3 regions of the Bradyrhizobium sp. IAR9 genome follow, and region 1 is predicted to be linked to each of the others. Evidence: predicted binding sites of a transcription regulator. Region 1 holds the regulator's gene; each other region holds the start of a gene.
The links. The regulator PhoB, encoded in region 1, activates phosphate uptake and scavenging genes when phosphate is short. The targets are predictions, from matches to a motif close to TGTCATNNANCTGTCAT.
Positions count from the first base shown of each region.

Region 2: a site for PhoB is predicted at 2,179-2,195, ahead of phnF (phosphonate metabolism transcriptional regulator PhnF). Genes of this name have one in related genera too.
Region 3: a site for PhoB is predicted at 7,520-7,536, ahead of GGD67_RS28335 (Orn/Lys/Arg decarboxylase N-terminal domain-containing protein). Genes of this name have one in related genera too.

Region 1 covers NZ_JACBZW010000023.1:44,330-54,400, forward strand. The annotation lists gene GGD67_RS37680 (lysylphosphatidylglycerol synthase domain-containing protein) at 162-1,217, shown strand; gene GGD67_RS37685 (ATP-binding protein) at 1,276-2,568, shown strand; gene pstS (phosphate ABC transporter substrate-binding protein PstS) at 2,719-3,732, shown strand; gene pstC (phosphate ABC transporter permease subunit PstC) at 3,924-4,913, shown strand; gene pstA (phosphate ABC transporter permease PstA) at 4,918-5,769, shown strand; gene pstB (phosphate ABC transporter ATP-binding protein PstB) at 5,766-6,584, shown strand; gene phoU (phosphate signaling complex protein PhoU) at 6,596-7,312, shown strand; gene phoB (phosphate regulon transcriptional regulator PhoB) at 7,336-8,043, shown strand; gene GGD67_RS37720 (GcrA family cell cycle regulator) at 8,276-8,788, opposite strand; gene GGD67_RS37725 (aspartate aminotransferase family protein) at 9,245-10,071, shown strand, end outside.
Region 2 covers NZ_JACBZW010000015.1:101,285-111,355, reverse strand. The annotation lists gene GGD67_RS31615 (carbon-phosphorus lyase complex subunit PhnI) at 1-1,028, opposite strand, end outside; gene phnH (phosphonate C-P lyase system protein PhnH) at 1,033-1,641, opposite strand; gene phnG (phosphonate C-P lyase system protein PhnG) at 1,646-2,110, opposite strand; gene phnF (phosphonate metabolism transcriptional regulator PhnF) at 2,230-2,958, shown strand; gene phnE (phosphonate ABC transporter, permease protein PhnE) at 3,084-3,932, opposite strand; gene phnE (phosphonate ABC transporter, permease protein PhnE) at 3,929-4,813, opposite strand; gene phnD (phosphonate ABC transporter substrate-binding protein) at 4,885-5,820, opposite strand; gene phnC (phosphonate ABC transporter ATP-binding protein) at 5,884-6,693, opposite strand; gene GGD67_RS31575 (chloramphenicol acetyltransferase) at 6,867-7,538, shown strand; gene GGD67_RS31570 (alpha-D-ribose 1-methylphosphonate 5-triphosphate diphosphatase) at 7,535-8,728, shown strand; gene GGD67_RS31565 (DUF1045 domain-containing protein) at 8,747-9,445, shown strand; gene GGD67_RS31560 (hypothetical protein) at 9,449-10,057, opposite strand.
Region 3 covers NZ_JACBZW010000012.1:225,310-235,380, forward strand. The annotation lists gene GGD67_RS28290 (2-hydroxy-3-oxopropionate reductase) at 1-185, shown strand, start outside; gene GGD67_RS28295 (DUF1236 domain-containing protein) at 299-682, shown strand; gene GGD67_RS28300 (antibiotic resistance protein VanZ) at 728-1,105, opposite strand; gene GGD67_RS28305 (thiamine pyrophosphate-dependent enzyme) at 1,183-1,779, opposite strand; gene GGD67_RS28310 (thiamine pyrophosphate-binding protein) at 1,788-2,345, opposite strand; gene GGD67_RS28315 (hydroxyacid dehydrogenase) at 2,599-3,648, shown strand; gene GGD67_RS28320 (flagellar basal body rod protein FlgC) at 3,763-4,200, shown strand; gene GGD67_RS28325 (hypothetical protein) at 4,322-4,534, shown strand; gene GGD67_RS28330 (GNAT family N-acetyltransferase) at 4,538-5,113, opposite strand; gene GGD67_RS28335 (Orn/Lys/Arg decarboxylase N-terminal domain-containing protein) at 5,120-7,474, opposite strand; partial or broken gene GGD67_RS28340 (xanthine dehydrogenase family protein molybdopterin-binding subunit) at 7,575-9,775, opposite strand; gene GGD67_RS28345 (xanthine dehydrogenase family protein subunit M) at 9,783-10,071, opposite strand, start outside.

The DNA.
Region 1 (10,071 bases):
TTGTTCGAATTGGCGAATTCCACTTCGTCCCAAAACGCGCTAGTGGAGGGGCAGGGGGCATGCGCGATACCGGAGCCGGCGGCGAGGGTTCGTTGAGTGCCAGTGCGTCGTCCGCCTGTTCGCCGGCCACCCTGGCCGCTGAAGCGTTGTTCGAGGTCTAGATGCTGGAAGCCATACGCAGGGCGACGTCGTTTCTGCGCCAGAAGCAAGTCCTGCATAAGCTTGGCGTTGTGATCAGCGTCGCGGTCATCGGCATCGCTTGCTATGTGCTCTACCACATGTTGCGAGGCATCGATTTCAACGAAGTCCTCGAAGCGATCAAGAGCACCGAGCCGACCCAGATCGCGATGGCGGCGCTGTTCGTCACCGCGGGCTATTTCACCCTGACCTTCTACGACCTGTTCGCCGTGCGCGCGATTGGCCATGCCCATGTGCCCTATCGCATCAACGCGCTCGCGGCCTTCACCAGCTATTCGATCGGCCACAATGTCGGCGCATCCGTCTTCACCGGCGGCGCGGTGCGCTATCGCATCTATTCGGCCTACGGGCTGAACGCGATCGACGTCGCGAAGATCTGCTTCCTCGCCGGCCTGACCTTCTGGCTCGGCAATGCCGCCGTGCTCGGCCTCGGCATCTCCTATCATCCGGAGGCCGCCGCCTCGATCGACCAGCTGCCGCCATGGCTGAACCGGACGCTGGCGCTGATGATCATCGTCGGGTTGGTCGGCTACGTGGTCTGGGTCTGGACCCAGCCGCGCGTGGTCGGCCGCGGGCCCTGGACCGTGGTGCTGCCGGGCGGCCCGCTGACGCTGCTGCAGATCGCGATCGGCATCGTCGATCTCGGCTTCTGCGCGCTCGCGATGTACGTTTTGGTCCCGGACGAGCCCAATCTCGGCTTCGTGGTGGTCGCGGTGATCTTCGTCTCGGCCACCCTGCTCGGCTTCGCTAGCCACTCGCCCGGCGGGCTCGGGGTGTTCGACGCCGCCATGCTGGTCGGTCTCTGGCAGATGGATCGCGAGGAACTTCTGGGCGGCATGCTGCTGTTCCGCGTCCTCTATTATCTGTCGCCCTTCGTCATATCTGTAATCTTGCTGACGTTTCGCGAAGTTATCATCGGCGCACGATCGAAGCGCTTGCAGCAGGCGGCGCTCAAGCTCGACCCCGGCCCGGCGCGTGAAGCCGCTTATGTGAGAGAGCGCAGCGACAGCGGTGCCTGACGGCGCCAAGCCTTATTTGGACAGGCCTTCAGACAAGCCCCAGGAGAAGTCCGCCCCGATGGCGATCGACGCCCCATCTTCTCCCTCCGCCCAGCCCTGGTCCGACCGGCTGCGGCATTCGACCGTGATCCTGATCGCCGCGGCGCTGGCGCTGTCCGTCGTCGTCTCGCTCGGCGAATTGTCGGCGCTGCACGCCGCGATCGTGTTCCTCTGTATCGCGGCGGCGGCGCTGGTCCCGTGGCGACTGCATGATCCCGCCGCCTCGCGCGACGACGTCAGGCGCATCAACCCGGTCGAGAGCGCGGCGGTGGCCGCGGTCGTCGCCGGCATGCCGGATCCGGCGGTGCTGCTCGACCGCGCCGGCCGCGTCATCCATCTCAATGCCGCCGCCGCCCAGCTCGCACCGGCGCTGCGCCGGAACGAGCTGGCCCAGTTCGCGCTGCGCTCGCCCGAGATCATCACGGCGCTGCGCGAGGCGATCGCGACCACCGAGCCGCGGCGCGCCACCTATCTCGACCACGTCCCGGTCGACCGCTGGCTGGAGCTCATGATCACGCCGGTGCCGGTGCCGACCAGCTTCGGCGGCGCCGACAAATGCATGCTGATGACCTTCCACGACCAGACGCCGCTGCGCCGGGTCGAGGAGATGCGCGCCGACTTCGTCGCCAATGCCAGCCACGAGCTGCGCACGCCGCTGGCCGCGCTGTCGGGCTTCATCGACACGCTGCAGGGCCAGGCCAAGGACGATCCCAAGGCGCGCGAGCGCTTCCTCGGCATCATGCACAACCAGGCCACCCGCATGGCGCGCCTGATCGACGACCTGCTGTCGCTGTCGCGGGTCGAGCTGTCGGCCCATGTCCGGCCCGACACCCTGGTCGACCTGCTGCCGATCATCCGCCAGGTCGCCGACGGGCTCGAGCCGCTGGCGCGCGAGCGCCAGGTCGAGGTCGAGATCCATCTGCCCGAGGGACCGGTGATGATCGCGGGCGACCGCGAGGAGCTGCTCCGCCTGTTCGAGAATTTGATCGAGAACGCGCTCAAATACGGTGCCTCCGGCGGACGCGTCATCGTGTCGCTGACCTCAGCCGCAGCCACTGATGGAACTCAGGAAATCCGGATCATGGTCCGCGATTTCGGCCCCGGCATCGCGCCCGAGCACCTGCCGCGGCTGACCGAGCGGTTCTACCGGGTCGACGTCGGCGACAGTCGCTCGCAGGGCGGCACCGGGCTCGGATTATCGCTGGTGAAACACATTCTTAACCGCCATCGCGGCCGGCTTTTGATCGAAAGCGTGCCCCGGCAGGGCGCCACTTTTACCGCCTGTTTTCCCCAGGCTAAGACTTTAGTTTAAGCCTGAAACACCAGCGATTTCAATCGCTTGAGTGTGTCATCCGACTGTCACGAAACCTTCGTAAAAGCACAGCCGACCGCTCCTAAAGGGGCGGCGCGGGGAGCGCGATCGGGCGCGGTTGGCGCTTCGCTCCCCTGTATGGAGACCAGCATGAATTTCATCAAAACCATGGTCGCTGCCGGCTTGCTCGCCGCATCGACGACGGTGGCCTTCGCTGCCGACATCACGGGTGCCGGTGCCACCTTCCCGTTCCCGATCTATTCCAAATGGGCTGACGCCTACAAGAAGGAGACCGGCAACGGTCTGAACTACCAGTCGATCGGCTCCGGCGGCGGCATCAAGCAGATCCAGGCCAAGACCGTGACCTTCGGCGCCAGCGACGCGCCGCTCAAGGCCGAGCAGCTCGAGAAGGACGGCCTCGTCCAGTGGCCGATGGTGATGGGCGCCATCGTCCCCGTCGTCAACCTCGAGGGCGTGAAGCCCGGCGAGATGGTGTTCGACGGCGAGACGCTCGCCAGCATCTATCTCGGCAAGATCACCAAGTGGGACGACGCCGCGATCAAGAAGCTCAATCCGAACGTGAAGCTGCCCTCGGACGCCATCACCGTGGTCCGCCGCTCGGACGGTTCGGGCACCACCTTCAACTTCACCAACTACCTCTCCAAGGCCAGCGCGGACTGGAAGAGCAAGGTCGGTGAGGGCACCGCGGTCGAGTGGCCGGTCGGCGTCGGCGCCAAGGGCAATGAAGGCGTGTCGGGCAACATCAGCCAGACCAAGAACTCGATCGGCTATGTCGAGTACGCCTATGCCAAGCAGAACAAGCTGACCTACACCGGTCTCGTCAACAAGGCCGGCAAGCCGGTGCAGCCGACCGTCGAAGCCTTCCAGGCGGCCGCCTCCAACGCCGACTGGGCCAAGGCGCCCGGCTACTACGTCATCCTGACCGACCAGCCCGGCGAGAAGTCCTGGCCGATCACCGCGGCGACCTTCATCCTCATGCACAAGGACGCCACCGACAAGGCGGCCTCGCAGGAAGCCATCAAGTTCTTCCGCTGGGCCTTCAAGAGCGGCGGCAAGGCGGCTGAAGAGCTCGACTACATCCCGATGCCCGAAGGCGTCGTGACCCTGATCGAGAAGACCTGGGCTGCCGAGATCAAGAGCTAAGTAGGGCTCTCGCGTCCCGGACGCGGCGCGGCCCTGGCGATACGAAGCATCGTCCAGCGTGCCGCTCCGCGAGGGCCGGGACCCGCAAGACTTCCGCTCCGGATCGGTCATGCCGTGTCCGGAGCGCGAGACCGACAAAAAGACTGACAACAAGCGTATATTATCGGGCACAGGGGATCGGCGTGGCAGAAATGGCCGTTCAGAGCGATGTAATCGACGACGCCGGACCGTATGACCGCGCCAAGGCCTTGAGCGCGTTCAAGCTCGGCGACGTCACCTTCTACTGGATCACGCGGTTGTCCGCGATCTCGGTGCTCCTCATTCTCGGTGGCATCATCGTCTCGCTGATCGTCGGCGCGTTCCCGGCGATGAAGGAATACGGCTTCTCCTTCCTGTGGACGCAGCGCTGGGCGCCGTCGGCCGATCCGCCCGTGCTCGGCGCGCTCGGGCCGATGTACGGCACGCTCGTCACCTCCTTCATCGCGATGCTGATCGCCATTCCCGTCGGTCTCGGCATTGCGATCTTCCTCACCGAGCTCTGCCCGCAATGGCTGCGCCGCCCGATCGGCATGGCGATCGAGCTGCTCGCCGGCATTCCCTCGATCATCTACGGCATGTGGGGCTTCTTCGTGCTGGGCCCGTTCCTGGCCAACACCTTCCAGCCCTTCATGATCAGGATCTTTGACGGCGTGCCCGTGCTGGGCGCGATCTTCGCAGGTCCGCCGTCCTATCTCAGCACGTTCAACGCCGCGCTGATCCTCGCCATCATGGTGCTGCCCTTCATCACCTCGATCTCGGTCGACGTGTTCAAGACGGTGCCGCCGGTGCTGAAGGAGGCCGCCTACGGCGTCGGCTGCACCACCTGGGAAGTCGTCCGCAGCGTGGTGATCCCCTACACCCGCGTCGGCATCATCGGGGGCGTCATGCTGGCGCTGGGCCGCGCGCTCGGCGAGACCATGGCGGTGACCTTCATCATCGGCAATTCGTTCCGCATCTCCTCATCGATCTTCGCGCCGGGCACCACGATCTCGGCGGCGATCGCATCCGAGTTCGCCGAGAGCGACGGCCTGCACCAGTCCGGCCTGATCCTGCTCGGCCTCTTGCTGTTCGTGCTGACGTTCTTCGTGCTGGCCGCAGCGCGGCTGATGCTGATGCGGCTGGACAAGAAGGCGGGGAAGTAACGTCATGGCGCTCAATCCGATCTATTCGCGTCGTCGCCGCAAGGACATCGTCATCCGCGGGCTCTGCTTCGCCGCGGCCGCCTTCGGCGTCACCTGGCTCGCGCTGATCCTGGTCACGCTGCTCTTCAACGGCCTGGCCGGCCTCAATCTTCAGATCTTCGTCGCGGATACGCCGCCGCCCGGTTCGACCGAAGGCGGCCTGCGCAACGCGATCGTCGGTTCGATCATCATGACGTTGATCGGCGTCGGCATCGGCGCGCCGCTCGGCCTGTTCGCCGGCACCTACCTTGCCGAATACGGCCGCAACGACAAGCTGACCTCGGTGATCCGCTTCATCAACGACATCCTGCTCTCGGCGCCTTCGATCATCATCGGCCTGTTCATCTATGGCGCGGTGGTGGTGCCGATGCGTGGCTTCTCCGCGATCGCGGGCGCGCTCGCGCTCGCCGTCATCGTGATCCCGGTCGTGCTGCGCACCACCGAGGACATGCTGCTGCTGGTGCCGAATCCCCTGCGCGAGGCGGCCTCGGCGCTCGGCCTGCCGCGCTCGCTGGTGATCAAGCGTATCGCCTATCGTGCGGCCCGGTCGGGCCTCATCACCGGCGTGCTGCTCGCCACCGCCCGCGTCGCCGGCGAGACCGCGCCGCTGCTCTTCACCGCGCTGTCGAACCAGTTCTTCAGCCTCGGCCTGAACAAGACGATGGCCAACCTGCCGGTTACCATCAACAACTTCGTCCAGAGCCCCTACGCCTATTGGAAGCAGCTCGCCTGGAGCGGCGCGCTGCTGATCACGCTCACCGTGCTTGCCCTGAACATTGGCGCGCGCATCCTCGGCGCCGAGAGGACTGCAAAATGACCGACCTGTCCGTATCCATGAGTTCCAACGCTCATCTGGCCTCGCAGCCGCTGCCGGAAGCCCCGGCCAAGGTGACGGTGCGCAATCTCAATTTCTATTACGGCGAGCACCACGCGCTGAAGAACATCAACCTGACGCTGGGCGCCAACCGCGTCACGGCGTTCATCGGCCCGTCGGGCTGCGGCAAGTCGACCCTGCTGCGCATCTTCAACCGGATGTACGACCTCTATCCGGGCCAGCGCGCCACCGGCCAGCTCATGCTGGACCAGACCAACGTCCTCGACCCCAGGCTCGACCTCAATCTGCTGCGCGCCCGGGTCGGCATGGTGTTCCAGAAGCCGACGCCATTCCCGATGACGATCTACGAGAACATCGCCTTCGGCATCCGCCTCTATGAGAAGATCTCGAAGTCCGAGATGGACGACCGCGTCGAGAAGGCGCTGCGCGGCGGCGCGCTGTGGAACGAGGTCAAGGACAAGCTCAACGCCTCCGGCCTGTCGCTCTCCGGCGGCCAGCAGCAGCGCCTGTGCATCGCCCGCACCGTCGCGGTGCGCCCTGAAGTGATTTTGTTCGACGAGCCCTGCTCGGCGCTCGATCCGATCTCGACCGCCAAGGTCGAGGAGCTGATCCAGGAACTGTCCGAGAACTACACGATCGCGATCGTCACCCACAACATGCAGCAGGCGGCGCGCGTCTCCGACAAGACCGCCTTCATGTATCTCGGCGAGCTGATCGAGTTCGACGACACCAGCAAGATCTTCACGTCGCCGAGCGACCGGCGCACGCAGGATTACATCACCGGCCGGTTCGGCTGAGGAGACGCGACATGGGTACTGAACATACCGCAAAGGCTTTCGACACCGACCTCCAGGAGCTCACCCGCCTGGTCGCCGAGATGGGCGGCATCGCCGAGCGCATGATCGTCGATTCCGTCGACGCGCTGATCCGCCGCGACGTCGCGCTCGGCCAGCGCGTCGTCACCATCGACGCCGAGCTCGACGCGCTGCAGAAGCGCATCGAGGAACGCGCGGTGCTCACCATCGCCCGCCGGCAGCCGATGGCGGTGGATCTGCGCGAGATCGTCGGCGCCATGCGCGTTGCGACCGACCTCGAGCGCATCGGCGATCTCGCCAAGAACATGGGCAAGCGCGTCGCCGCGCTGGAGACCGACTTCCATCCGCTGAAGCTGTTCCGCGGCCTGGAGCACATGACCGACCTCGTGCAGCAGCAGGTCAAGTCGGTGCTGGACGCCTATGCCGCGCATGACCTGCCGGCGGCGATGGCGGTGTGGAAGGGCGACGAGGAGGTCGACGCGATCTGCACCTCGCTGTTCCGCGAGCTCCTCACCTACATGATGGAGGATCCGCGCAACATCTCGTTCTGCATCCATCTGATGTTCTGCGCCAAGAACATCGAGCGGATCGGCGACCACGCCACCAACATCGCCGAGACCGTGTTCTACATGATCGAGGGCCAGGCGATCACCGACAAGCGGCCGAAGGGCGACATGACCACCTTCGCCACGACGGTCCCGAATACCTGAAGACTTGAAGGAGCGACGACCCGATGGGCGCACGCATTATGGTGGTTGAGGACGAGGAAGCTCTCACCGAGCTGCTTCGCTACAACCTCGAAGGCGACGGCTATGACGTCGAGACGGTCATGCGCGGCGACGACGCCGACACCCGCCTCAAGGAGCACATCCCGGACCTGATCGTGCTCGACTGGATGCTGCCGGGCCTGTCGGGCATCGAGCTGTGCCGCCGCCTGCGCACCCGGCCCGACACCAAGCAGCTGCCGATCATCATGCTCACCGCGCGCGGCGAGGAGAGCGAGCGGGTGCGGGGGCTTGCGACCGGCGCCGACGACTACATCGTCAAGCCGTTCTCGGTGCCGGAGCTTTTGGCGCGCGTGAAGGGCCTGCTGCGGCGCGCCAGTCCTGAGCGGCTCGCGACGGTGCTGGCCTATGGCGACATCGAGCTCGACCGCGACAAGCGCCGCGTGGCGCGCTCGGGCCGGCCGATCGATCTCGGCCCGACCGAATATCGCCTGCTGGAGTTCTTCCTGGAGCATCCCGGCCGCGTGTTCTCGCGCGAGCAGCTGCTCGACAGCGTCTGGGGTCGCGACATCTACATCGATGAGCGCACCGTCGACGTCCATATCGGCCGCTTGCGCAAGCTGCTCAATCTCGGCCGCGAGCAGGATCCGATCCGCACCGTCCGCGGCGCCGGCTACGCGCTCGACGACCGCTTCGCGAAGGCGGAGCAGACGTAAGGTTTGCTGGCGTTGGCTTTGGCGGGCTGCCGCCGCATTCTCCGGTGTCGTCCCTGCGAAAGCAGGGACCCATAACCACAGGCGGTGGTTTGGCGAAGACCCGGAGTGACCATCTCGCGCGACAACTGCGCCTTGTGGTTATGGATCCCCGCGTTCGCGGGGATGACACCGAGTTGGTTGAGCCGTCATCGTGTGACGGCTGCCGTCTTGGCGATCAGAGAATTCCGCGAACTCAGCGCGGACCCGGCTTCGCCGGCGCGCGCCGGCGATCCGCCGCCGGCTGATACGCCACGCGCGAGTGCTGGGCGCAGTAGGGCAGGCCGGACAGTGCCTTGCCGCCGCAGAAGAAGAAATCCGGGCTCGAGGGATCGCCGACCGGCCAGTGGCAGGTCGCCTCGTTCAGCTCGAGCAGCGACAGCCGCTGGCCCATCGGCACCACGTTGTCGTAGGTGACGGGTTCAGCCTCCACCTCGACCTCGAAGGCCTGCGCCAGCGCGGTGTTGCCGCGCGCGATGGGGCGGGTCACCCGCATCATGTGCTGCGCGGGACGCGCCTTGCGCGGCCGGGGCGCTGCCGATGAAGGGCTCTTGGCGCGGCCGGACAGACCCAGCCTGTGCACTTTGCCGATCACGGCATTGCGGGTCACATTGCCGAGCTCAGCTGCGATCTGGCTGGCCGAAAGTCCGGCCTCCCAGAGCTTTTTCAGCTGCTCGACGCGATCGTCGGACCAGGTCAAAACCGTCATTGCACCCTTTCCCTCGCTACGCGCCAGCCATCCTGGGGCCTCGCAGCGATTGCCTAAGCCTTCAAAAACCCGTGCCGTCAGAATCCCTTAAGGCTCGCCGGGCGCGTGACTGACGCCCGAACGTTTACGCCGGTACAAGAGGACTCTTGGGATCAGAACCGCTGCACGAGATGTCGTATCTGACAATCCAAACGCTACAATATGGCGTGACTCCCGCGCAAGAGTCCGCCGACTCGCTTCCACATGTTCCGTGGTGAAAACCCGCAAAATCGGCACCGCAAGACTACGGATTCAGCGTTTCCTGAGGCTTTCCGGGCGGCATTGACACCCGTCTTGCCAAGCATAAGATAGTCCCGCGTGCCGCCCTTAAAAGGCGGCACGTTTCGTTTTCCGGGCCGGTCGATGGTGCGTTGCGCAATGCACGCGTCACACCGTCCGCAACATTCAAGTGACATCATGACTAACAGCGCAGCGCCGCATTTGCTCCCCGTTTTCGCCAGAGCCGACCTCGGCTTCGAGCGCGGCGAAGGCTGCTGGCTGATCGCGACCAATGGCGATCGCTATCTCGATTTCACCTCGGGCGTGGCTGTGAATGCGCTCGGCCATTGCCACCCGCATCTGATCAAGGCGCTGCAGGAGCAGGCGACCAAGCTCTGGCACATGTCGAACCTGTTCCAGAGCCCGGACGGCGAGAAGCTCGCGAGCCGGCTTTGCAACGAAAGCTTTGCCGACTTCGTGTTCTTCTGCAATTCGGGCGCCGAAGCGCTGGAAGGTGTGATCAAGCTGGTCCGCCATCATCACTTCTCCAAGGGGCATCCGGAACGTTATCGCATCATCACCTTCGAAGGCGCCTTCCACGGCCGCACGCTGGCAACGCTCGCCGCGACCGGCTCTGCAAAATATCTCGAAGGCTTCGGTCCGCCCATGGAAGGCTTCGACCAGGTGCCGCATGGCGATATCGAGGCCGTCAAGAAGGCGATCGGCCCGCACACCGCCGGCATCCTGATCGAGCCGATCCAGGGCGAGGGCGGCGTGCGCTCGGCAACGCCGACCTTCCTCAAGGCGTTGCGCCAGCTTTGCGACGAGAAGGGCCTGCTGCTGGCCTTCGACGAGGTGCAGACCGGCATGGGCCGCAGCGGCGATCTGTTCGCCTATCGGCGCACCGGCGTCACGCCTGACGTGATGTCGCTGGCAAAGGCGCTCGGCGGCGGCTTCCCGATCGGCGCTGTGCTGGCGACCGCGGATGCGGCAGCCGGCATGGGGCCCGGCTCGCACGGCTCGAC
Region 2 (10,071 bases), on a different contig from region 1:
AGCTCGGACTGGAAGTCGACATAATGCGGCAGCTTCAGATGCTCGACGAAGCCGGTGGCCTGGACGTTGTCCGAATGCGACATCACGAATTCTTCATCTTGCGCGGGGGCGAGTGCCTCCTCGCCGAGCTCGCGGGCACGCAGCGCGCGGTCGACCAGGGCCATCGACATGGTCTTGCGCTCGCTCTGGCCGAAGGCGAGGCCATAGCCGCGGGTGAAGCACGGCGCTTCCGTCGCGGAGCCCTTGAACTGGTTGACCATCTGGCACTCGGTGAGCTCGATCGAGCCGAGCGGCACGGCGAAGCCGACGTCTTCCGCCAAAAATTCCACCTCGACCTCGCCGAAGCGGATCTCGCCGGCGAAGGGATGGTTGCGGCCATAGCCACGCTGGGTGGAATAGCCCATCGCCAGCAAGAATCCTTCGTCACCGCGTGCGAGATTCTGCAGGCGCAAATCACGGTCCGCAGGAAAATTCAGCGGCTCGCGGGTGAGGTCGCCGACGCTGGCGCCGTCCTCGGCCTGCGGAGAGGATTCGATCAGTCCGTCGCGGCCGAGGATGTCGGTCACGCGCGGCGTCGGCACCGTCGAGGCTTCCGCCGTTGCCGGCGCCTCCGGCACGAAGCCTTCGGCGAGCGCGGGATCGAGCAGGCGATGGGTGTAGTCGAAGGTCGGCCCGAGGATCTGCCCGCCGGGAATGTCCTTGAAGGTCGAGGACACCCGCCGCTGCACGCGCATCGCGCCGGTGTCGACCGGCTCGCTCGCGCCGAAACGCGGCATCGTGGCGCGGAAGGCGCGAACCAGGAAGATCGCCTCGATCAGATCGCCGCGCGCCTGCTTGATCGCGAGGGCCGCGAGCTCGCGGTCATAGAGCGAGCCTTCGCTCATGACGCGGTCCACGGCGAGGCCAAGCTGCTCCGAGATCTGGTCGAGCGTGACCTCCGGAACGCCTTGGTCGCCGCGCCGCTTGTCTGCGAGCAGGCGATGGGCGTTCTCGATGGCGCGTTCGCCGCCTTTGACTGCGACATACATGCTTCTAGCTTCCCTTGCTCACGATTCGCGTGGTGCGGGGGATCGCGACCACGGCGTCATCGGCCACCAGCACCACATCGATGCCGCGCGGAAACAGCGCCTCGTTGATGTGCATACGCTCGAACAGATCGAACGGCTTGATCGACGCATTGAGCATGGCGGCGCCGTCGATGCCGGGGCCGCGCAGCTCGAAGCTCCGTCCGGAGTCGAGGCTATCGACCTGCAGGATCACCGTGGTGGACCGATCCGGATATTCGCTGGTTCCGAGCGCGAAGCGTTCGAGCGGCGGCAGCGCACCGCCGTCGCTGATCAGCGCAAAACTCGCGATCGAGGAATCCTGCACCACGGGCGCGCCGGTGTGAAACTTCAGCCATTTCACCACGTTCGGGCTCTCCGCCAGCCGCGCGTCGAGCCAGAGCGGCGTGTCGTGGTCGAACAGCGTCAGCGCGATCGCGGCCGTGCCGCGCATCATCCTGTCGGGCGTCCCCGCCCCCGGTACGATGCGCTGGACCGAGCCCGGCCGCGCCATCGCGTCCATGACCGAGCGAAAGGTCGATTGCGCCGACAGCACCTTGTCGGCGAAGCCCGGCGGCAGTTCCGCAATCGTGGTCATGATCTCACCCCTCACCGCGCACCATGGTGTAGAAATCAACCTTCGTCGCAGCGGTCTCGGCCGCCGCCTGCGCGCGGCCAGCCATAAGCTGCTCACGCAACGGGGCGATAACGTCCCGCTCCACCACTCCGCCAAAATCCCTCGACTGCACCAGGGCGTCGCACAAAGCGATCAGCCGCGCTTTCTCGCCGTCGCGCCCGAGCGTGTAGCCGAATCCGACCTCGCCGCTCGCAAGCCGCACCGCGGCGCGCGACACCGTGGCTTCACCGAGATTGAACGGCGCGCCGTCGCCGCCGACCCGGCCGCGCAGCATGACGAGACCGTTTTCGGGCGCTCGCAGATCCTGATGGGCCGGGAGCGCCAAGTTGCGGAGGCGGGCGGCGATCTCGCCCGCCTCCGCGTGCGCCAGCACGGCCATGGCGGCCTGGCGCTGGGCTTGCTGGTTGTTGTGCAGGGTCACCTGATTCACCGAACCTTTGACAGAACTTGCCGCGCTGAAGTTGTCTATGATAATAGACAACTTCATACGGGAGCGCCATGACTGTTTCGTGACAAAGCTGTGATTTCTGGGCTAGGCTGGCCGGCGATATGAGCATGCAAGACACTGCGTCGTCCGGCGTCGCGCTATGGCGCCTCGTTGCCGACGGCATCGAGCGCGGCATCGCCGACGGCCGCTTTGCGGCCGGCGACAAATTGCCGGGCGAGATGGAGATCGCCGAAACCTATCGGGTGAATCGCCACACCGTGCGGCGCGCGCTGGCAGCGCTTGCCGAGCGCGGCCTGGTGCGCGCCGAGCGCGGCAGCGGAACCTATGTCGAGGCGCAGAAGCTCGCTTATCCCCTGCGCTCGCGTACGCGCTTCTCCGAGATCGTCGGCGCCGGTGGCCGCGAGCCGCGCGGTCAGTTGATCGAGGCGACCGCCGATGTCGCGACCCGCGAGCTGGCGCGCGAGCTCGGCCTGAAGGCCGGCGCGCCCTTGGTGCGGATCGAGGCGATTCGCCTTGCCGACCGCACGCCGATTTGCGTCTCCACCACCTGGCTGTCCGCGGAATTGTTTCCCGGCGCCGGTGCCGTGTTCGCGGCGACGCGCTCGATGACGAAGCTGCTGGAGCATTATGGGGTGCGCGACTATCGCCGCGGCGCGACCCGGATCACCGCCGGCATCGTCGACGCAACCGACGCGGCCCGGCTCGATCTCGCGCTCGGACGGCCGATCCTAGTGGTCGATGCCACCGACCACGATCTCGACGGCAAGCCGCTGATGACCAAGCATTCGCGCTTCGCCGCGGAACGGGTGGAGTTTCTGGTGGAGTCGTAGGGCTCTCTCCAAGAAACCGGAGCCGTAGGGTGGGCAAAGGCGCACTTCGCGCCGTGCCCACGATCTTTCTCGATCATTCAGAGCCGTGGGCACGCTGCGCTTTGCCCACCCTACGGCACCATTGCTCAGGCCACGGCCCTTCGCCCAATGATCGCAAAGCGCAGCTTGCCCGAGATGAAATCGATCGCGGCGACCGCGACCAGGATCATCAGGATCAGGAACGACACCTTCTGCCATTCCAGCACGCGGATCTGCTCGGCGAGCTGCAGGCCGATGCCGCCGGCGCCGACGATGCCGATGATGGTGGCCGAGCGGGTGTTGGATTCGATGAAATAGAGCACCTGCCCGGCGATCACGGGCAGCACCTGCGGCAACAGCCCAAAGCGGATCTCGTGCAGCGGGCTGCCGCCGGAGGCGCGGATGCCCTCGACCTGCTTCTGGTCGGCGCCCTCGATCGCCTCCGAGAACAGCTTTCCGAAGGCGCCGAAATCCGACACCGCAATGGCGAGCACGCCGGCGAACGGGCCGAGCCCGACGACGTTGATCCACACCAGCGCCCAGATCAGCGTGTCGACGCCGCGGATCGAATCCAGGACACGGCGGACAGGAAAGCGCAACAGCTTCGACGGCACCACGTTGCGCGCCGCGAGCAGGCTGACCGGAAGCGAGAAGATTGCGGCCAGCGTCGTGCCGAGCAGCGCGATCGACAGCGTCTCGCCGAGCGCCTTCAGATAGATCGGCAGCGACGAGCCGGGATCGGGCGGGATCATCATCAAGGTGATCCAGCCGAGCTGGCTGAGACCTGCGAAGAAGCGCGACGGCGAGAAGTCGAGATCGACCAGGCCGTAAACGAGGATCGCGAACGCCGCGACGATCATCGCGGGTGTGGCAAGCCGCGCCGAGGCGGGTCGGTCGAACACATCCGGATAGCGCGCGCGAAGCTCTCGCGTGTCGACCGCTTGCCGCCTCGTCACGTCCGCGCCTCCTTGCCGAACAGGCGGCCGCGCAGCCAACCGGTGCTGATATCGATGATGAAGACGGTGACGATGATGGTCAGCAGGATCGCGCTGACGTCCGAATAGTAGAATTTGCGGATCGCGACGACGAGTTCCTGGCCGATGCCGCCGGCACCGACGAAGCCCATCACGGAGGCTTCACGGACGTTGATCTCGAAGCGCAGCAGCGCGTAGCTCGCATAACCCGCGGTCACCTGCGGCACGACGGCGAACCGCATGCAGGACAGCCAGCTCGCGCCGGTCGAGCGGATGCCTTCGACCGGCTTCATGTCGGCGTTCTCGACGATTTCCGAGAACAGCTTTCCGAGCGCGCCGGTGGAGTGGATCGCGATCGCGAGCACACCCGCCATCGGTCCGAGCCCGAAGGCGATCACGAAGATCAGCGCGAAGACGATGCCCGGAACGGTGCGGGCGAACTCGAGCAGGCGCCGGACGACGAAGCGCAGCCAGGGGGCGGGCGAGGTGTTTTCAGCCGCGAAGAAGTTCAGGCAAAATGCCAAGGTCGCGCCGATCAGCGTGCCGACATAGGAGATCAGCAGCGTCTCGCCGAGCATTTTCAGCCATTTGCGCCAGCCCCAGAGCCATTCGCCGACATCGGTCCAGACGCGCTGGCCGTTGTCGAGCGTGAGGATGCGATCGAAATAGCTGATGAAATTGCCGAAATAGGTGAACAGCGTGCGCAGATTCACTTCCGCGCCGATTCCCGCGAGAACCAGCGCGGCGGCGAAGACCGCGATCCCCAACAGCAGGCGGAGCCGCCTGCGCCCGACCGCCTGGCGATAAGCGGCGTTGAGCACGGCAAGCTGCTGTTCGGGGAGGATCGAAACCGCTGTTGTCATCGGCCTGAGATGAGTTCCGTCAAAGAAAGAGCCGGGTCCAGGGACCCGGCTCCAGTTGCATCGCCCTGAGATCAGGACGCCTTCTTCTTACGCAGCGCATCGACGAACTTGATCAGCTCGATCGTGCCATCCCAGTCCTTGGTGGTGGCGGGATGAAAGCCCTTCTTCTGACCGTCGGAGAGGCGGTCGAACGCGGCCTTGTCCTTGGCCGGCGCGTCGAAGAACGCCTTCGCGATGGCGGCCTTGGCATCTTCCGGCAGGTCGGAATTGTAGGCATAGGGGCCGTTGATGATCGGCGCCGACTTGTGGATGATGCGGAAGTCGTCCTTCTTCATCGCCGAGCCGTCGGCATTCTTCAGCATGCCCTTGGTCAGCATCTGCGCCAGCGTGGAATCGTCGTCGCTGGTCCACTGGTTGGCGGCAACGTCGACCGTGCCCTGCGACAGCGCCAGCATTGCGTTCTCGTGGCTGCCGGTGAAGACGACCTTGCCGAAATAGCCGTCGGCATCGGGGATGCCCATCTTGTCCAGCTCGAAGCGCGGCACATTGTTGCCGGAGGTCGAGTTCGGATCGACGAGGCCGAGATTCTTGCCCTTGAGATCGTCGACCTTCTTGTAGGCGCTGCTCGCCTTGACGAAGAACACCGAGTAATAGCCGGTCGAGCCGTCGGCATTGATGTCGTTGGCGAAGGCGTCGGACTTGACGCCGGTCAGACGGGCGCGGGCGAACGAGGCCGAGCCGTAGCTGGCGATGTGGATGTTGCCGGCGCGCTGGCCCTCGATGACGGCGGCGTAGTCGTTGGCGATGCGCAGCGTGACCTTCACGCCCAGTTCCTTGGAGAGATAGTTCACGAACGGCGCCCAGCGCTCGGTGACGCCGGAGGCGTTCTCGGCCGGGACGACCGCAAAGGTCAGTTCAGGATATTTCGCCTTCCAATCGTCGGCGGAGGCGGAGGCGGTGAACGCGAGCGCGGCGGCGCCGGCAAGAATTAATCTGCGAGTGATCATGATACCCTCTTCATCCGTTGGGGTCGGTGGACGCAAAACTGGCAACAAAACAGGTGGCGCGGCTCAGGCGGCCGCTGCGGTTCCGAGCGCCGGCACGCCCTCGGGCGCCGGGACAGGCGTGCCACCCATGACGTCGGCGGCTTCGAGATCATAGAGCTCACGCGCAACGTGCTCGGTCAGCGCGGACGGCGCGCCGTCGAACACCACACGGCCCGCCGCCATGCCGATCAGGCGATCGCAATAGCTGCGGGCGAGATCCAGCGAATGCAAATTGCAGAGCACGGTGATGCCGAAATGCTTGTTGATGCGCAGCAGCGCATCCATCACGATCTTGGTGTTGCGCGGATCGAGCGATGCGATCGGCTCGTCGGCAAGGATGATGTCGGGCTGCTGCACCAGCGCACGCGCGATCGCGACGCGCTGCTGCTGGCCGCCGGAGAGCTGGTCGGCACGCTGGGCGGCGAGCGATGCGATGTCGAACTGTTCGAGCGCCGACATGGCCAGCGCCTTGTCCTGCTCGGGCCACACTTGCGACAGCGAGCGCCAGGCCGGCATCGTCGCCAAGCGCCCCATCAGAACGTTGGTGAGGACATCGAGCCGGCCGACCAGGTTGAACTGCTGGAAGATCATGGCCGACCGCGCCCGCCACTGCCGTAGCTCCTTGCCGCGCAGCGCGGTGACGTCGATGCCGTCAAACAGGATGCGGCCCTGCGTCGGCGTCGCGAGACGATTGATGGTTCGCAGCAGCGTCGACTTGCCGGCGCCGGACCGTCCGATCACACCGACGAAGCCGCCGGGGGAGATTTGAAACGAAGCGTCGTCCACCGCGGCTTTCGCGCCGAAGCGACACGTCAGACCTTCCACCACCAGCATGCGGGACTCCAGATTAGCTGGAGCCAACCGCTAACGCCCGCGCTTGACACTTGTGTGACACGGGCGTTGCGGTGCGGCGATCCTACACAGCTCATCCCCTGTCATCGCCGTGTCATGACATCGTCATCAAGCCGCTCGAAGAGGAACGCCCGCCCTCGCGCTTCGGATGCAACATGGCCGCCAAGATTCTCTCGGTCCAGCCGACCGTCGACCCCTCGGCCAAGCTGCACGAGACCAGGCTCGGCGCCTATACCGAGGTCGGCGCGCGCACCATCCTGCACGACGTCGCGATGGGCGATTACTCTTATGTCGTGAACGATTCCCAGATCACCTACACCACCATCGGAAAATTCTGCTCGATCGCGGCGATGACGCGCGTCAATCCCGGCAATCACCCGATGCACCGCGCGACCCAGGCGCATTTCACCTATCGCTCCAGCGCCTACTTCGAAGGCGAGAGCGACGATGCCGAGTTCTTCGACTGGCGGCGGCAGCACCACGTCCATATCGGCCACGACGTCTGGATCGGCCACGGCGCGATCGTGCTGCCGGGCCGCAACATCGGCACCGGCGCGGTGATCGCGGCCGGCGCCATCGTCACCAAGGACGTGCCGGCCTACACCATCGTCGCCGGCAATCCCGCCCGCATCGTGCGGCGGCGATTCTCCGAGGAGATCGCCGGACGGCTCGCGAAGCTCGCCTGGTGGGACTGGGATCACGACAAATTGCGCGAAGCGCTGCCCGATTTCCGCAAGCTCGGGATTGAAGATTTTCTCGCGACATACGAAGCACGAGCGACTCCCCAGACCAGATCCCTTACCAGCAAACGAAACGCGGTCGCGTGACAGACATTTTCCTTGAAGGCGGCCGGGCCCTGATCGGCGCCGAGCTTGTCGAAACGTCATTGGCGGTGTCGGGAAAGGACATCGCGCAGGTCGATGCCTCACGGGGCCGGTCGCGGCTGATCATCGATGCGCGCAACCTGCTGGTGCTACCCGGCATCGTCGACCTGCACGGCGATGCCTTCGAGCGGCAGATGATGCCGCGCGCCGGGGTCGACTTCCCGATCGATGTCGCGCTCGCCGATAGCGACCGTCAGGCGATCAGCAACGGCATCACCACCGTCTTTCACGCCACGACCTGTTCGTGGGAGCCGGGCCTGCGCAGCGCCGACAACGCGCGCGGTCTGATGGAGGCCATCGAGCGGCAGCGTCCGCAATTCGCCGCCGACACACGCTTCCATCTGCGGCACGAGACCTACAATCTCGATGCCGAGGCCGAGATCAGCGAGTGGCTCAACGAAGGCCGGGTCGACCTGTTCGCTTTCAACGACCACATGGACGGCACCGTCGCCGACATGGCCAAGCCGCGCAAGCGCAACCGCATGGTGGAGCGCACCGGGCTGTCAGCTGAGGAATTCGACCGGCTGGTCGAACGCGTGGTCTCGCGCGCCGACGAGGTGCCGGCTTCGGTTGCGCGTCTGGCCGCCGCGGCGCGCGCGGCCGAGGTGCGGATGCTCTCGCACGATGATGCGACGCCGGCGATGCGCCAGGAGTTTCGCGATCTCGGCGCTGACATCGCGGAGTTTCCGATCAACGAGGAGACGGCGCGGGCGGCGGCAAGCCACGGCGACGCCATCGTCTACGGCGCGCCCAACGTCGTGCGCGGCGGCAGCCACACCGGCTGGACGAAGGCCTCCGACATGATCGCCAAGGGGCTCTGCTCGGTGCTGGCGTCTGACTATTATTATCCCGCGCAGCTGCTCGCCGCGTTCCGCCTCGCCGCCGACGGCGTGCTGCCGCTGACCGACGCCTGGAATCTGGTGTCCGCCGGGCCTGCGCGTGCCACTGGCCTTGCCGATCGCGGCGTGCTCGCGGAAGGACGCCGCGCCGATATTCTGCTGGTCGACGACACCGTGCCGCTGCGGCCACGGCTGATTGCGGTGATCGCGGGCGGAAAGCTCGTCCATCTCACCGATGCGACGCGGGTGCTAACTGCTATGGCGACGCAGCGCGAGACTGTCGTCGCGGCGTAAATTGGTTATGCTGAGGCGATGACAGGTTTCCCCCGCTACGCGATCTATTTTGCCGCCGGCAGTGATAGCGCCCTCTCCCGCTTCGGCGCCGAACTGCTCGGCTACGATGCCTACACTGGCAACGAACTGGCCTTTCCCGCCGACGCATTGCGCGTCGCGCCGGACTGGCGTGACGTCAGCGCCGATCCCCGCAAATACGGCTTTCACGCCACGCTGAAGGCGCCGATGGCGCTCGTATCAGGCAGGACCGAAGCGGAGCTGATGGCCGCCTGCGCCGCATTCGCCGGCAGGCCGCGGCCGCTTCCCGTGATCCGGCCGGTGGTCGATTCCATCAGCGGCTTCATCGCCGTCATTCCGGCCGAGCCGGTCGAGGCGCTCCAGCAACTCGCCGCCGATTGCGCCCGCGATTTCGATTCCTTCCGCGCCACGCTGTCGGCGGACGACCGCGCGCGACGCAAACCCGAGAAGCTGAGCGAACGGCAGCGCGACTATCTCGACCGCTGGGGCTACCCTTACGTGATGCAAGAATTCCGCTTCCACATGACGCTGACCGGGCGGCTGGATGCCGAGCGCCGCGGGCCGATCCTGGAGATGCTGCGGACGCGGTTTGCGGCGCTGGGGATCGAGAAGCTGGCGATCGACCGCATCGCGCTGTTTCGGCAGGATGATGCGTCGGCAAGATTCCACATCATCGACGAGTGGCCGCTGGCACAATAGACCTCAGCGCCAGCTCGCAAGATTCAAGCCGAGCGCCACCGCGCCAACCAGAACGAGGCTGGCCGCCCAGACCGCATCCAGATTGAACCAGCTTCGCGAGACGAACTTCAATCCAAGATGGCGGTAGACCAGCCACGCCAGACATCCGCCGGCGCCGACCATGGCGGCAACGTGCACCAGGGACACCAGCAGCGCCATCCCGAGACTTGTCTTGAAAAGACTTGTCTTCATCAACGCGCCGGCCGCCTCATGGCCGGCATCGAATTCGAAGGCTTGGCAGAGTCCGAGATAGATCGGCACGAGCATCAAGGCGGCGCCGTGAGCAATGGCGACGGCAAATGACCAGAGCGCCAATTGCGTCGGCGGAATTCGTGCCAGCGCGCGCGGATGACGGCGCGCGATCAGCCGATAGACGCCGAAGCCGACGACGAGAAGGCTCGCGCCAATCTGGATCGAACGCTGCCACTCGACCAGCACGAGCAGGAACGCGAATGGCAGCAGCACGAGAAATGTTGCCAGGAGATGCCCGGCCGACAGAGCCCACAACGCCCGGAAGAGTGCGGATGGGCTCTTGTCCATGAGCCCGGCCGAAACGGCGAGCGGCCATCCCATTCCCGGATTGACTC
Region 3 (10,071 bases), on a different contig from region 1:
TGCACCAGAAGGATCTCAATCTCGCGCTCGAGGGCGCGCGCACGCTCGGCCTGTCGCTGCCGAGCACGGCGGTGGCGCAGCAATTGTTCTCGGCCTGCACCGCGCATGGCGGCAAGGGCTGGGATCATTCCGCGATGGTGCGGGCATTGGAACTGATGGCAGGCCACGAGATCGCGGCGGCCTGAACTGTTACGCGGTAACACTCTCCAGTTTTGAAGCCTCTTCGCCACGGGGGAACCGGAACAATGCTTCGGCCCCGCGGTTGAAGGCGCAGGACAATCACTGGAGACAAAACAACATGAAAACCCGTCTTGCGATTACGTTGGCTGCAGCGTCGCTGCTGGCGTCGAGCGCAGCCTTTGCTCAGTCGACGACCGAACAAGGCGCCAGGGACGGCGCGCGTGCTGGTGGCGACATCGGCGGACCGATCGGCGCGATGGTTGGCGGCACCGTTGGTGCGGCCGTCGGAGCCGGCCTCGAGATTCCGAATGCGGTGCTGGGCGGAATCCCGCGGAGTGACTCCGTCGTGGTCGAGGAGCGCGTCGTGGTGGGCGAGCCGCTGCCGCCGACCGTGGTGCTCCGCCCCGTACCGAACTACACCGAGTATCGCTATGCGGTCGTGAACGATCGCCGCGTGATCGTCGAACCGCGCACGCGTCGCGTCGTCAAGATCATCGACTGATCCAGGCCGACCACAGGCGTGGAGAGAAAAGGGCCCTGCGGAGTTCTACTCCGCGGGGCTTTCGCTTGCTGCAGAGGGGCTTGCGAGAAAGCGTGTCACAACCCAATCGGTGATCGCCGCGAGCGCAAAGCCAAGGCAGGCCGTCAGCGCGTCGACCAGAAAATCCTCCAGCCGGGCGTGGCGTCCGGGTGCCCAAAATTGCATCAGTTCGAGCACGCCAATCAGGACGACTGCGGCCCCCGCGCCCAGCAGGCGCCGCCGCGGATAGGCAAGGCCGAAGGCCAGCCCCACCAGGATGAATGCGAGAGCGTGTTCGCCGTCCTGGCCGAGGTCGGAATGGGGCCGCAGGCCAGGGGGACCGAGGGTGGCGAAAGTAACGGCGGCCGCGAGCAGCCAGGCAAAGGAACGGATCAAAATGGACATCCGGTTCGCTTAGCACAGATTGGCAGCGGGCCGGTACAGTCCCTCCATCAGATCGCTGTGTAGTTAATGACAAAAAGTTAAAGCGGCTCGCGCACGCCGAGCCCGTGCATGAAGCGCTCCCGGATTTGTACGGGATCGCGCCTTGTGGTGCCGACGCCCGGCTTGTCGTCGATGCGGACCGCGATCAGGCTCGGCTCGGCGGCGGACATCGCCGTATCGACCAGGCGCTCGAAATCCTCCTCGTCCGCAGCCCAGGCGCTATTCGCAAGGCCGGAGCCTGCTGCGATGGCAACGATATCCGCGACGCTGGCCGCGGGTGTCGGCTGTGCGCCGGTAATCTGATAGATGCCGTTGTCCATCACGATCATGATGAGGTTCTTCGGCTTCAACGTCGCGATCGTCGAGAGCGCGCCGAGCTGCATCAACAGCGAACCATCGCCTTCGAGCGCGAAGACGCGGCGGTCGGGCTGCGCCAGCGCCACGCCGAGCGCGATCGGGAAGGCGAGTCCCATGCTGCCCAGCATGTAGAAATTCTGCGGGCGATGCCCGGCGGCCCAGAGGTCGAAATTGGTGTTGCCGATGCCGCCGATCACGGCTTCCTCGTGCTTGAGCTTTGCGATCAGGCGCGAGGTCACATCGAACCGGTTCATCACCTTGGTATTGCCAGTGTTCATGGCGGCGCTCACTTGTCGAAAACCTTGCCGCCGGTGAGCAGCGGGTTGAGGATCAGGGCCACCGGCGCCTGTGTCGTGACGGCCTGCTTGATCGAACGGTCGGCGATGAATTCGAGCTCGTCGAGCCGGGTGATGGTGTGGTGCTCCAGCGCCAGCGAATCCAGCACCGGACGCATGGTGCGGCAGACCAGCGACTGGCCGTAGTTGAACTCGCCGAGCGTGCCGCGCTCGGACACGAACATGATCAGCGGGATCTGGTAGGGCACCGCGAGCGAGGCGAGCACATTGGCGAGGGTGGCGAAGCCAGAGGTCTGCATCAGCACCGCGCCGCGCCGCCCACCCATCCAGGCGCCCGAGACGATGCCGACGGCTTCCTCCTCGCGGGCAGTGGCGAAGGTGGTGAAGAAAGGATCGGCGTGCAGGTTCTTGATCAGGGGCGTCAGCACCCGGTCGGGCACGTAGGGAATGAGGCTGATCTCGTTGCGCTTCAGGGTTTGCAGGACGATGCCGTGCCAGCTCTGGTCACCGGACGCCTGTCCCTGCGTTTGCTGTTCCGCAATCGCCATTGCGTTCTCCCTTGGCGTATTTTCTTGGGCCGCGCATGCTTCTTGGTTCTGGCCGTCGCGGCGATCGGTCGAACTTGACGGAGCAGGCGGGATTGTCAACATGTCCGGGCCGCACCGTGATCTGCGCTGGACGGCCTGCCGCGGTCGGCGCCGCCATGTCATAAGCGGCGACAACGAGAAAACGGGAGGGGGCACGGACGGGCGCGCATCGCGCCGACCTTGCGGATCTCCCTGGAGAGCCGGAAGGGTCCTGATGTCCGTCAACAGCAAGCGCGTCTTCTACTCCAATTATTTGGCCAATCCGATCTATGTCGACATCCTGAAGGCGCGGCCCGACGTCCGGCTCGACCGCATCGGGAACGGGAGTCCCGAAGATGTCTACGCACCGATCCTGAATGCGGCGCACGTTTACCAGATCGGAGCCGCCCGGGACGAGCTCGCCCCGCATTTCCACGTCGATGCCACCTTCCTGAAGCGGACGCCGAACCTGCTGCTGGTCTCCAGCAATGGCGCGGGCTTCGACCCTGTCGACGTCGAGGCCTGCACGGATGCGGGCGTGCTGGTCGTCAACCAGTCCGGCGGCAATGCCCATTCGGTTGCCGAGCACGCGCTGGCGATGATGCTGACCTTGTCCAAGCGCATCATCCAGTCCGACCGCCGCCTGCGCCGCGAGCGCGACGTCAACCGCAATGATCTGGTCGGCAACGAGGTCGAGCACAAGACCGTCGGCATCATCGGCCTCGGCAATGTCGGCCGCCGCATCGCCGCGCTGTGCAAGGGCCTGCTCGGCATGAAGGTGCTGGCCTACGACCCGTATTTGTCGGCCGAGGTGATGGCCGAGCGAGGCGGAGAGAAGGTCGAGCTCGACGAGCTGTTGCGCCGCGCCGATTTCGTTTCGATCTCCTGTCCGCTCGACAAGGGCAGCCGCAACATGATCAGCACGCGCGAGTTCGGGCTGATGCAGCCGCATGCGTATTTCATCACCACGGCGCGCGGCTTCATCCATGACGAGGATGCGCTGCTCCAGGCCCTGCGCGACAAGCGCATCGCCGGTGCCGGCCTCGACGTCTGGTCCAAGGAGCCGCCACCGCCGGAGCATCCGCTGCTCCAGTTCGACAACGTGCTGGCGAGCCCGCACACCGCGGGAGTGACCATCGAAGCGCGCCAGAACATGGGGCGGATCGCGGCCGAGCAGGTGCTGGACACGCTCGACGGCAAGCGCCCGCCGCGCATCATCAATTCCGAGGTCTGGCCGCGTTATGCGGAGCGCTTCAAGCAGGCTTTTGGCGTGACGCCGGGGTAGGGCGCGAAGGCTCGGCGCGCTCCGATCATTGGTTACCACGACGGAAAGGCAAAGCGCCGCATCTTATCGAGCGGGTAAGTGAACGCGTATCACTTGTCCTGTAGTTGAAAGTCCATGAGCATATTTTCGATTGCGACATCCGGACTTTCGGCGGCGAGTTTGCGCGTGAACGTGGCCGCGAGCAACATCGCGAATGTTCAAACGACCGGCCCGCTGCCGGGGTCGGGCGGGTCGAGCCCGTCGGCCGTTACAGGCAGTCCGGGCATTGCTCCGACGTTTCCTGCGGCTTACGTGCCATTGCGCGTCGACCAGGTCGACCAAACGCCGGGCGGCACGATCGCGAAGGTGTCGACGGTATCGCCGAGCTATACCGCGCAATCCGACCCAAGCGCTTCCTTCGCAAACCAGGATGGGCTGGTCGCAGCGCCGAATGTCGATATCGCCGGCGAATTCGTTCAACTGGCGGCTGCCAAGTACAGCTTCATTGCCAATGCGAAAGTCATTCAGGCTTACGCGGAAACGACAGAGTCGCTTCTCGACATCACCACATGAGGGCGGACTGCCGCCCGGATGGGCGGCGGGAACCTTGCCGGTCCTTGATCCGCGTCAAAATCTCCTTCCCCGGTCCGGCTTAAATGGGATTAGAGTGCGGCCGGGGCAGCAGGGAGGTCCCATGTCAACCTATGTCGTCAAGTTCATGAAAGATGTGCTCGGCGAGTACGGCCGGCAGAGCGAGATTTGCCAGGGTACGCTGGAAATCGACGCCTCCGACGAGGACGAGGCCAGGGAGCGGGCGAAGGCCAGGTTCTGCAAGGACCAGGCCCTGCATCACTGGTCGCTGCATGCCGACCGCATCCATGTGAGAGCGGCCGACTTTCCGTCCTGAGGTCTACCGGCCCGGCGCCACGACGGGTGGGGGCGCCGTGGTCCCCGCGCCGAGCGAACGCTGCACCATGACGGTGTCGGACCAGCGGCCGTGGCGATAGGCCACGCCGCAAAGCAGGCCGGCGCGCGCGAAGCCGAACTTCTCGTGCAGCGCCAGCGAGGGCGCGTTGTCGGCGTCGATATAGCCGATCATCTGGCGGAAGCCGGCCGCCGCACAAGCATCGATCAACTCGTGCAGCAGCAGCCGTCCGACCCCGCGGCCGAGCTGCTCGTGGTGGACGTAGATCGAGTGCTTGGCCGTGTAGCGATAGGCCGGGCGCTTGCGGAACAGCACGGCATAGGCATAGCCGACCACCTCGCCGCGAAACGTCGCGACCAGATGCGGCAGGCGGGTCTGCCTGAGGTTCTTGCGCCGGTCGCGCAGATCGTCCGGCTCGGGCGCACCGGTTCCCTCGATGTCGCGCGTCACGCCGCTGCGGACGTGATGGCGGTAGATCGCCAGCATCGCCTCGACATCGCTGTCGCGTGACGGCCTGACCAGGACGGCTTCGTCGCTCGCGCGCGCAGCTGTTTCGTTCATTCGCACCTACTCGGCAACGACGTAAGTATAGAGCCCGATGCGCCCCTGGGCATCGATCTCCTTGTAGACGCCCTGGATCTCGACGTCGAAGCCCGGAAACGTGTTGAAACAGGTTTCGAACATCTTGAGATAATCGACCATGGGCTTGGCCCGTTCCGTCAGCCGCTCGCCGGGCACGATGGTGGCGATGCCGGGCGGATAGACCACGAAGGGCGTGGTCGCGATGCGGCCCGCGATGGCCTCGATCGGCAAATAGTCGACATCGTTCTTGAACAGATAGCGCGCGGCATCGCGAGGCGACATCGCGATCTCAGGCATGTGCTCGGGCATGAACTGCCGGGCCTGGAGCGCGCTGACGTCGGCGGCGCGGAAGAACCGGTGCATCTCGCCGCAGAGGTCGCGTAAGCGCACGCCGGCATAGCGTGCCTGCCGCCGCTGGTAGAATTCTGGAATGACGTCGGCCAGCAGCGCGTTGTCATCGTGGAGCTTCTTGAAGGCGACAAGGCCGGAGATCAGCGTGCCGGCCTTGCTCGCCTCGACGCCGGGGGTCAGCAGGAAGAGCAGGGAGTTGAGGTCGTTCTTCTCGGGGACGATGCGGTTCTCGCGCAAATATTGCGCCACGACGGGGGCGGGGATGCCGTGCTCGGCATAGGCGCCTGAGCGGTCGAAGCCGGGGGTGAGCAGCGTCAGCTTGTTCGGATCTGTCATGGCAAACCCCTCGGCCATGCCGGGGAAGCCGTGCCAGTTGGTATCGGGCGAGAGCTGCCACAGCGCGGCGTTGGTGGCGAGCTCATCGGTGGAGAGGGTTTCCCAGGCGACGTTGTGGACGGCGCCCGGGCGGCCGACATCGGGAATGGCGACGCGGTCGGGAACGAAGGGTTCGAAGAACCAGCGCCGGTCCGGATTCTGCTCCTTCTCTTCGAACTCCCTGCGCATCGCGCGGATCTTCTTGCGCAGCTCGATGCCGAGGCGGATCGTGTCGTCCCACAGCACTTCGCCGGAGCGGCCCTTCATCATCTGCGCACCGACGTCGAGCGAGGCGAACAGCGGATAGAAGGGTGACGTGGAGGCGTGCTGCATGAAGCTTTCGTTGAAACGGCGGTGCTCGACGCGTCGCTTCTGGCCGCGGATGTGGCGGTCCTTGATGTGGATCTGGGAGGCCTGCGAGAAGCTCGCAAGCTGCTTGTGGGTCGATTGCGTCGCGATGATGCCCGGTGCTTCCGGCGGAAGGTTCGCCAGCCCCATGGCGAAACGGCCGGCATAGAGCGGGTGGAATTTCATGAAGCCGGCCCAGGCTTCGTCGAACAGGATGTACTCGCACAGATGGCCGATGCGCTTCAGGATCATCTCGGCGCTGTGGATCGTCCCATCATAGGTGCACTGTTCGACGACGGCGACGCGGAACGGCCGCTCCTTGCGCCAGGCCTCCTTGTCCGTGACCAGCGGGTGATTGCGGATCGCCTCGCGCAAGGTCTTCTCGTCCAGCACGTCCCAGCGCATCGGGCCGATCAGGCCCCAGGCGTTGCGGATGGTCGGCACGTAAACCGGGACGCCGCCGTTGATCATCAGGGCGCCGTGATGGGCAGCCTTGTGGTTGTTGCGGTCGAACAGCACGAGGTCGCCGTCGGTGACGAGGGCGCCGAGCGCGACCTTGTTCGAGGTCGAGGTGCCGTTGAGCACGAAATAGGTCTTCTCCGCGCCAAAAATCTGCGCGGCTTCCTTCTGCGCTTTGAGGGCAGGCCCTTCATGGGTGAGGAGGTCGCCGAGATCGAGCACGGAATTGTCGAGGTCGTCCCGGAATACGGATTCGCCGAGGTGCTCGACGAAGACCCGGCCGATCGGGCTGCGGTTGTAGAATACGCCGCCATTGTGCCCCGGGCAGGTCCAGAGCTGGTTGCCTTCCTCGGCATAGTCGACCAGCGCGCCAAAGAACGGCGTCTTCAACGTTTCGGCATATTGCTTGAGCCGGCTGATTAGATTCTTGGCGATGAAGGTCGGCGTTTCCTCGGACAGGAAGACATAGCCGTCGATGAAATCGAGCACCTCGACCGGCAGGTCCTCGAAGCGCTTGCGCCGGATCAGGAGGATGATCGGGAAATCGAGGCCGCGGCGGCGCATCAAATTGATCAGCGCCGAGGTCTTGCCCTCCAGGCCCTTCTTGCCCCAGTCCACCACCATGCAGCCGATCGCGGCGTCGGTCTGCACCGCCATCTCGGCATCCTCGAGCTTGCGCGCCCGGACCACCTCGAAGCCGGAGCGCTGGATCTCCTCGATGATCTGGTTGAAGCGGACGCCTTCGAGATCGTCGGCGTCGAACACTGGTGCGGCGAACAGGAAGTTGAAGCGCTTGAAATAGTCCATGTCGGGTCCTGAATGTGCCAGAGACACAGCTCATCGACACATTCGATGACAGCTGGATGACACTGACCCGATCCAGGCATGGCTCGGATGACAAGGCAGGTCAGCCGAGCAGCTTGTCCAGCGTGATCGGGAAGTGCCGGACACGCTTGCCGGTGGCATGATAGACGGCGTTCGCGATTGCCGCAGGCACGCCCACGATGCCGATCTCGCCGAGACCCTTGACGCCGAGCTTGTTGATTCGGTCGTCCGGCTCGTCGACGAAGATGACGTCGATGTCGTGAATATCGGCATTCACCGGGATGTGGTACTCGGCGATGTTCGCGTTCATGATGCGGCCGAAGCGGTGGTCCATGACCGTCTCCTCGTGCAGCGCCATTCCGATCCCCCAGACCACGCTGCCCATGATCTGGCTGCGGCCTGTCTTGGTATTCAGGATCCGCCCGGCCGCGACGGCGCTCACGACTCGCGTGACCCGAATGACGCCGAGTTCCTCGTCGACCTTCACCTCGGCGAAGACAGCCGAATGCGTGTTGCGGGCGTGCGACTTGTCCTCCGCGAACTGGTTGAGCTTCTGCTTCTCGATCCGCTCGAGCTTGCCGTGACGCATCACATCGGCGATCGAGACAGCGCGGCTCTTGTCGCCGGCCTTGGAAATCGTGCCGTCAACAAGAACCATTTCCGATGCATTGAGGCCGCCAAGTGGCGAGTCAGGTATCGCCTTGGCCAGACGCGCGAGCTCCTGGCGAATGTCCTCGGCCGCTCCCAAGACCGCATGTGCGCTCGAAGCGGCCATCCAGGAGCCGCCCTCGACGGGCGCTTGGGGCAGGGTTGAATCGGCAAGCTTCACGTCGATATTCCCGATCGGCAGCCCGAGGGCGTCGGCCGCGACCTGCGCCATGATGGTGTAGGTGCCGGTGCCGATATCGGACGCGGCGCAGGATACCTCGGCGTGGCCGTTGGCGGTCAGCACGATGCGCACGGCGACCGGCATCTGCAGCGCCTCCCACACCCCTGTCGCCATGCCCCAGCCGACCAGGTCCTTGCCATCGCGCATCGCACGCGGCGCGGGATTGCGGCGAGCCCAGCCGAAGGCTTCCGCGCCACGGGCGTAACATTCGCGCAGTTGCTTGCTGGTGAAGGGCAGGTCTTCTGGTCGCGATCCGAGTAGCACTTCAGGCGCAGCTCGATCGGATCGAGCTTGAGTGCGACGGCCAGCTCGTCCATGGCGCATTCGAGTGCGCAGACGCCCGTTGCCGCGCCCGGCGCACGCATGTCGCAGGGGGTGGGGACGTCCAGGTGGACGAGCTTGTGGGAGAGGCGACTGTTGGGGCTCTTGTAGAGCTGCTGCGCCCAGCCGGTGTCATTGCGTGAGAAATCCTCGTAGCGCGAGGTGACGGCAATGGCTTCGTGCGTGACCGCATCGAGCGTGCCGTCCGACTTTGCGCCGAGCGCGACGCGCTGGATGGTCATCGGCCGGTAGCCGAGCCCATACATCTGCTGCCGCGTCAATACGACACGAACGGATCGCTTCAGCGCGAGGGCGGCAAGCGTTGCCAGCACCACCTGGTGCTGCGGCCGCAGGCCGGAGCCGAAGGCGCCGCCGACATAGGGCGAGACCACGCGGATGTCCTCCGGCTTCATGTCGAACACGCCGCAGAGATATTTATGGACGTTCTGGACGCCCTGCGTCTTGTCGTAGACCGTGAGGCTGCCGCTGCCGTCCCAGACCGCTGTCGTCGCATAGAGCTCCATCGGGTTGTGGTGCTCGGTCGGGAGGACGTAGTCGGCCTCATGGCGAACCGCTGCCCCAGCCAGCGCCGCTGCGGCGTCGCCGCGCGGCTTGTGCGGCTGGTCCACCTTGGCGGATGTGCCGCGTTCGGTTTCGAGATCGGTCGCAAACGCCTCCTGCTCGTATTCGACACGCACGCGCGTTGCCGCGAATTTGGCAGTTTCCCAGTCCTCCGCGATGACGAGCGCGATTGGCTGACCGTTGAACTTGACCCTGTCGTCGTAAAGCGGGCGGAAGGGTGAACCCTTCTCCGGCGCCACCTCGTCCTTCCAGGCCTCATCCTTGTCGGCGAGGGCCACGCGATGCGTATGCGTGAGCACGTCGACCACGCCCTTCACCTTCAGCGCGTCGCTGGTGTCGAGCCGAGCGATGCGCCCGCGCGGAACCGTGGCATCGACGATGAAGCCATGGAGGAGGCCGTCTGCCGCGAATTCGCCGGCATATTTGGCGGCGCCAGTGACTTTGGCCCGGCCATCGACGCGGGACGTTGGTGTTCCGACATAGCCGTTCATCGGTCCCTCACGCGATCTTCTTGTGAGCTTGTGACTGTGGTGTGCCGCTTGCGGCCTGCATCAGCGTACGCACGACGGCCCGGCGTGCGAGTTCGAGCTTGAAGCCGTTGTGCGAACCAGCGACCGCTCCCTGCAGCAGCAGATCGGCAGCGCGTCCAAAATGATCCGGCGTTGCCGCCTGGCCGCGCAACGCCGCTTCAGCTTCGAGCCTGCGCCACGGCTTGTGAGCCACACCGCCGAGTGCCAGGCGCGCTTCGCTGATTGCGTTGCCCTCCAGTTCGAGCGCAGCCGCGACC